Regions from separate parts of the Archangium sp. Cb G35 genome, predicted to be linked through region 2. Evidence: riboswitches for the same ligand, from Rfam matches in the RefSeq annotation. Region 2 holds a riboswitch; the other holds the start of a gene.
The links. A riboswitch is a leader RNA that binds a small molecule or an ion and turns the genes downstream of it on or off. The one in region 2 is predicted to bind cobalamin.
Positions count from the first base shown of each region.

Region 1 (3,202 bases), on a different contig from region 2:
GAGTCCTTCGCCGACGAGGCGGACCTGATGGGCCTGCTGGAGCACCCCAACCTGGTGCACCGGCTGGAGATTGGAGAGGCCTTCGGGCGCTACTTCATCGCCATGGAGTTCCTGGTGGGTGGAGACCTGGACGGAATGCTCCGGGCGCACGAGCGGCAGGGGCAGCGCATCCCATTGGCCGCGGGCGTCCACGTGTGCATCGAGGTACTGCGGGCACTGGCCTACTTCCACCAGGCGCGCACGCGCACCGGCCGGCCGCTGGAGCTGGTCCACGGGGACGTGAATCCCGCCAACATCTTCTTCTCCGGGCAGTGCGAGGTGAAGCTCGGCGACTTCGGCGTGGCCAAGGCGCGCGGGTTGGACCTGGGCCCGGAGGAAGGCGTGACGGCGGGCAAGCTGCACTACCTGTCGCCGGAGCAGACGCGCGGGGACTCGGTGACGCTGGCCTCGGATCTCTTCTCCATGGGCATCGTCCTGCACGAGCTGGTGCTGGGCTTCCACCCCTTCGAGCGCGGCAGTGACGACCCCGACGTGGTGATGGCGGCCATCCGGTCGGCGAAGCTGAATCTGCCGGACACGTTGGACAAGCGGCTGGCGGCGGTGATGCGCAAGGCGCTGGCACCCGACGTGAACCAGCGCTACCGCACGGCGGGCGAGTTCGCGGGAGCGCTCCTGACGTGGGCCCTGGACACGGGCCAGCCCTTCAGCCCGCGCGAGATCCAGGCGGGGCTGCAACAGGCGCTCTCCCTGGCGCTCTGGGAACGCGAGAAGGGCCACCCAAGGTAGCCCAGAAGTACGATCGCTCGAAGCAGGACACAAGGCCCGGAACGTCGGCCACTGATCCTTTGACAGCATGGGGCACCCCCCTTACGTTGACGCGCGTCGCTGGTGCCCGGGTCTCGGCCCGGGCTTGAAAGGGAATCCGGTGTGAATCCGGAGCTGCCCCGCAGCGGTCAGCGAGAACGAACCCGTCCACGCACACTGGCCGAGAGGCTGGGAAGGGGACGGTTGTAGGCGTCGGCGATGAGCCGGGTGCTCGCGAGCCCGAAGACCTGCCAGCCACCTGCCCCTGGGGAGAAATCCGGGGGTGGATCGACCTGGACGCCTCGTGGGGAGGTGGAAGGTTCCGTGCGCCACGGGTTCCCCGTGCTCGTCCGGCCCGTCCGCTCTCCTCGTGGGGTGCTCCAGTCGCCCGAGGGGGCGAAGGTCGGCCTGGCGAGTCATCGCACGTCGCAATGCGCGACACGGGCAGACCTTTTTCTCCGCGGATCCACACGGTCGCGAACGGAGGAGGAGGAGCATGCTGAACGGAACCCACATCACGTCCACGACACCGCCGCCCACCACCATGAGGGTGCGCAAGCGCAACGGGGTGCTCGAGGGCGCGGACCTGAACAAGATCGTCCGGGCGATCGGCCGCTGTTGCGATGGGCTGCGTCAGGTGGATGCCATCCGCGTGGCGACGAAGACGATCGCCGGCCTCTATGACGGTGCCTCGACGCAGGAGTTGGATCAGCTCTCCATCCAGACCGCGGCCTCGCTGACGCTGGAGGAGCCCGAGTACGCGAAGCTCGCGGCGCGGCTGCTCGCCACGTACATCGACAAGGAGGTCTCCGGTCAGGAGATCCACTCCTTCTCGCAGTCGATCGCCGCCGCGCACCGGCTCGGCCTCGTGAACGAGCGCGTGGCCCGGCTCGTCTCGACGAACGCGCGCAAGCTGAACGACACGATCGACCCTTCGCGCAACCGGCTCTTCGAGTACTTCGGGCTGCGGACGGTCTACGACCGCTACCTGCTCAAGCACCCGACGACGCGCGAGGTGCTGGAGACGCCGCAGCACTTCTTCATGCGCATCGCGGTGGCGCTCGGGGAGACGGTGCCCGAGGCGCTGGAGCTCTACCGGCTCTTCTCGATGCTCGAGTACGTGCCGAGTTCCCCCACGCTCTTCAACTCGGGCACGTGCCACGAGCAGCTCTCGTCGTGCTTCCTGCTGGACTCGCCCGGGGACGAGCTGGAGAGCATCTACCAGCGGTACACGGACGTGGCGATGCTCTCGAAGTTCTCGGGAGGCATCGGGCTGGCGTACCACCGGGTGCGTTCGCGCGGCTCGCTGATCGGGAGCACGAACGGGCACAGCAACGGCATCGTCCCGTGGCTGAAGACGCTGGACGCGTCGGTGGCGGCGGTGAACCAGGGCGGGAAGCGCAAGGGCGCGGCCTGCGTGTACCTGGAGACGTGGCACGCGGACCTGGAGGAGTTCCTCGAGCTGCGTGACAACACGGGCGACGAGGCGCGGCGCACGCACAACCTGAACCTCGCCAACTGGATCCCCGACCTCTTCATGAAGCGCGTCGAGGCGGATGGGAAGTGGTCCCTCTTCGACCCGAAGGGGGTGCCGCACCTCACGGACCTGTACGGCGAGGAGTTCGATCGCGCCTACGAGGAAGCGGAGCGGCAGGGCCTCGCGGCGAAGACGCTGAAGGCGCGCGAGCTCTACGCACGAATGATGCGGACGCTGGCGCAGACCGGGAACGGCTGGATGACGTTCAAGGACAAGTCGAACCGGGCCTGCAACCAGACGGCGCTGCCGGGCCGGGTCGTCCACCTGTCGAATCTCTGCACGGAGATTCTCGAGGTGACGTCGCGGGACGAGACGGCCGTGTGCAACCTCGGCTCCATCAACCTCTCGCGGCACACGTCGGTGGACGAGAGCGGCCGGGTGTCCTTCGACTGGGAGAAGCTGGGGCGGACGGTGCGGACGGCGGTGCGGCAGTTGGATCGGGTGATCGACCTGAACTACTACCCCATCCCCTCGGCGAAGGGCTCGAACCTCCGCTGGCGCCCGGTGGGCCTGGGCGTCATGGGCCTGCAGGACGTGTTCTTCCAGATGCGCCTGCCCTTCGACAGCGCCGAGGCGCGGGCCGTGTCGCGGAAGATCTCCGAGGAGATCTACTTCCACGCGCTCTCCGCCTCGACGGACCTGGCGGCCGAGCACGGAGCCCACCCGGCCTTCTCCGAGACGCGGGCGGCGCGCGGCGAGCTCCAGTTCGACGCGTGGAACGTGGTCCCCGAGGACACGGCGCGCTGGGACGCGCTGCGTGCCCGCGTGAAGCAGGTGGGCCTGCGCAACTCGCTGCTGATCGCGATCGCCCCCACGGCGACCATCGCGTCCATCGCGGGCTGCTACGAGTGCATCGAGCCG
Region 1 is NZ_MPOI01000005.1:505,072-508,273, reverse strand. Features, by position in the region: gene BO221_RS18320 (serine/threonine-protein kinase) at 1-786, shown strand, start outside; cobalamin riboswitch at 870-1,075, shown strand; gene BO221_RS18315 (ribonucleoside-diphosphate reductase subunit alpha) at 1,301-3,202, shown strand, end outside.
Region 1: linked by a shared signal. The riboswitch ahead of BO221_RS18315 (ribonucleoside-diphosphate reductase subunit alpha) and the one ahead of BO221_RS36305 (TonB-dependent siderophore receptor) in region 2 are both predicted to bind cobalamin.

Region 2 (3,202 bases):
CGCGAAGCCGCCCACCGAGGCGAAGGACTCGTCCGAGCGGTGCACCACCGCCGCGTCCGCGTACAGGGCGCTCTCGGGGCGCAGGTCCGGGTTGGGCAGCAGCGTGCCCTGACGCACGTACAGCTCCAGGAACGAGGGAGCACGGTGGGCCCGTCCGGCGTTGGCGCGCAGCTCGAAGTCCGCGGGCAGCTCCACGGTGACCCCCACCTTCGGGGACAGCAGCGTGTACGGGCCCGCACGATCCACGCGCAGCGAGGGCGCGATGGTGAGCTGCCCGTCCCACAGCAGCACCTCGTCCATCGCCATCACACTCGCGCGCAGCCACGACGGGTCACCCCCGGAGGCCTCGTTCGTGTCGGCGGCGGTCACGGACTCACCGCCCACGCTCAGCACCGCGGACAGCGCGTGCCACCCGCCCAGCAGCACCTGCCCCTCCAGCTCCACCCCGCCCAGCTGCTGCACCTGCGGCTCCGACTGGCTCCACGAGCCACCCGCCAACGCGATCCGGTCCCGGCGGTAGTACGCACGCGCGTTCGTCCGCACGCCACCCGGCAACGTGCCCATCACCCGCAGGCTCGCCGAGCCACGTCCTCCCGACTGCCGCGCATCCACGCTCGGGTTCTGCGAGGTGCCCGCGAGGCCCCGCTCGTCGAAGGACAGCTCCCCCAACAGGTCCGCGGAGAACCCTCCGCCCAGCTCGCGCCGCAGCCGCAGCAGGCCCCCTGCCCCGCGTGCGTCGTTGTTGGTGCGCCGCTCCTCGACGAGCGCATCACCGGGCAGCGTGGGGCTCGGATCGAAGAGGTACGGGAAGCGCCCGCTGGAAGTGCCTCCGTGGACGAGCACCAGCGCCTCGCCGCCCGCCAGCGGCCCCGAGGCGGACAGCCACCCGAGCGCCGTGTCCCAGCTCCCGTACGAGAGCTCACCCGCCACGCGTGCCTCCGCACCGGGACGGCGGGTGATGATGTTGACGACGCCGCCCAGGCCTCCCGAGCCGTAGCGTGCCCCCGCGCCGCCGCGCAGTACCTCGAAGCGCTCGGCCATGGCCGCGGGCACGCGCGACAGGTCCGCGATGCCCCCGGGCCCATTGAGCGGAACACCATCGAGCAGCACCAGCGTCGCGTTGGAGGACGCACCCCGCACCACGAGGCTCTTGCTCTGCCCGTAGCCGCCCACGTCCTGCAGCGTGACGCCTGGAGCGGTGGACAGCATCGCCGCGGTGTCCCGGGCCGCGCCGCCGAACTCGTCCACCTGAATGACGGTGAGGGCACCGCTCGGGTCCCTCCGTGACGCAGAGTCCGGGGACGCGGGAGCCTCGGACGTCTCCACCACCTGCACGGTGGGAACGCGGAAGGGCTCGCCCCCGGGCGCGTCCGGGGCCGGAGTGGCCGGAGTCTCCTGGGGAGGCGGCGCCGCCTGCTGCGCAAGCGCGGAACCGCTCGTGCTGAGCGCCAGGCAGAGCAACCGCCCGGCGAGGTGCGACCGCCGCATGACCCCGCCTTCCGCTCTCTCCGTCGAAGAGAGAAGGCCAACGCGGGCAGCTCGCGCCCACACCCCTGGGCAGGTCTCCTGGCTTCCGGGCTCTGGCCGAGACGCACGCCGCGTCTCCCAGAAGGGCTCCTCCACCTTCCCCTGGCCCCAAGGCCGGAGTGGCGACTGCCGAGGACCCCTGCCCTGACCTCAGGGCTGCCCGATCACAGTGGCGGGACCGCGCCGGACTCGCACCGGCTTCCCTCTTGAAGGCCCGGCATGGGCACCCAAGGGCAGGCCCTTCCTAGGGGCTCAACCCCCGCGCGTCAAGCCACCCTCGGTGACGTGCGGGGTCGCCCGGGCTCCGCGGGAGTGGCGCGCCAGCCAGTCGAGGATGAACTGATTGAAGGCGGAGAAGTCGACGAAGGTGGCCAGCACGTCGCCGAAGCGCAGCGAGGCCCGGTCGAACAACGGCGTGGGCCGGCCAGGAATCAACAGCGTGCCGTTGTGCCAGGTGCCGTTGTGGCTCCCGTCATCGGCGACGTACCAGACGCCCGTGTGCTTCTCCTCGCTGAAGGTGGCGTGTACCCGCGAGACCGTGGGGTCCTCGACGACGATGTCGTTGTCCGGTGTACGTCCCAGCGTGATGCCCGGAACCGGCGAGGTGAGGCCCTGTGGACGCTTGCGCACCTCGAGCACGAGGGGCTCGGCGAGCGTGGGCCGGCGCAGCGAGAGGCCCGTCATGGTGCTTCGGGTGAACAGGGGACGCACTCCCATGGGAGGCGCCTCCCACACCAGCACCGGCCAGCGCACGGCGTGTCGCACCGAGTGCGGGTCATCGAGGAACTGAGAAGCGAGGGCGGAGAACTTCAGATGCACGGGACTGCCCTCCAGCACGCGAGGGGATACGGGAGAGGGTGTGCATGGAGGGTGATCCGAGCCAGTCCCCCCTCGGCCGGTGAACACGAGCGGGACAGTCACGCTGGAAGTGCGCGCCCGTCCCGTACTTCGGACACATGAGGCGTTGCTGTACGCCTCGCGCGAGCGCGCTCCGAGGAAAACACCGCTGGCACGGCATCTGCTCTGTGCAGCGGACAACCGCGCCATGGAGGCGCGAAGGAGAAGGACAAAGGTGGTCGAGATGCTGACGGCGGGGAAGCGGTTGGCGGTGTTCTCCATCCGCGAGGGCAAGGGCGGGAGCATCTGGGTGCGGGCGGGGAGCGCGTTCGTGAACAAGGACGGCTCGCTCAACGTGCTGCTGGATGTGTTGCCGCTGGACGGGAAGCTGCACGTGCGCGAGGCGGGGGACAAGAAGGACACGATGCAGGCGGGGGGTGGTGGGCGCTACGGCCTGGACGGCGGGCTGGACTCGCTGCCGGTGGGAGGCCACTCGTGAGCGGACGGGTGATGTGGGTGGCCGCGGTGCTCGGGCTGTTGTGGCTGGGGCCCGGGAGCGCGCAGGCCGCTCAGGCGAAGACACGGACGCAGTACACGGGGGTGGTGAACCTCAACGAGGCGACGGTGGCGCAGTTGGATCTGCTGCCGGGCGTGGGCGAGAAGGCCGCGCAGCGCATCGTCACCTGGCGCGGGAAGCGGGCGTTCAAGCGCATCGAGGAACTGGTGCGGGTGAAGGGCTTCGGCAAGAAGCAGTTCCTGAAGCTCAAGCCGTACCTGACGCTGCAGGGCCCGACGACGCTGAAGGTGGAGAAGGTGCCGGTGCGGGCCGACGAGGTCC
Region 2 is NZ_MPOI01000013.1:371,314-374,515, reverse strand. Features, by position in the region: gene BO221_RS36305 (TonB-dependent siderophore receptor) at 1-1,488, opposite strand, end outside; cobalamin riboswitch at 1,539-1,773, opposite strand; gene BO221_RS55075 (FHA domain-containing protein) at 1,780-2,346, opposite strand; gene BO221_RS36295 (hypothetical protein) at 2,609-2,863, shown strand; gene BO221_RS36290 (helix-hairpin-helix domain-containing protein) at 2,860-3,202, shown strand, end outside.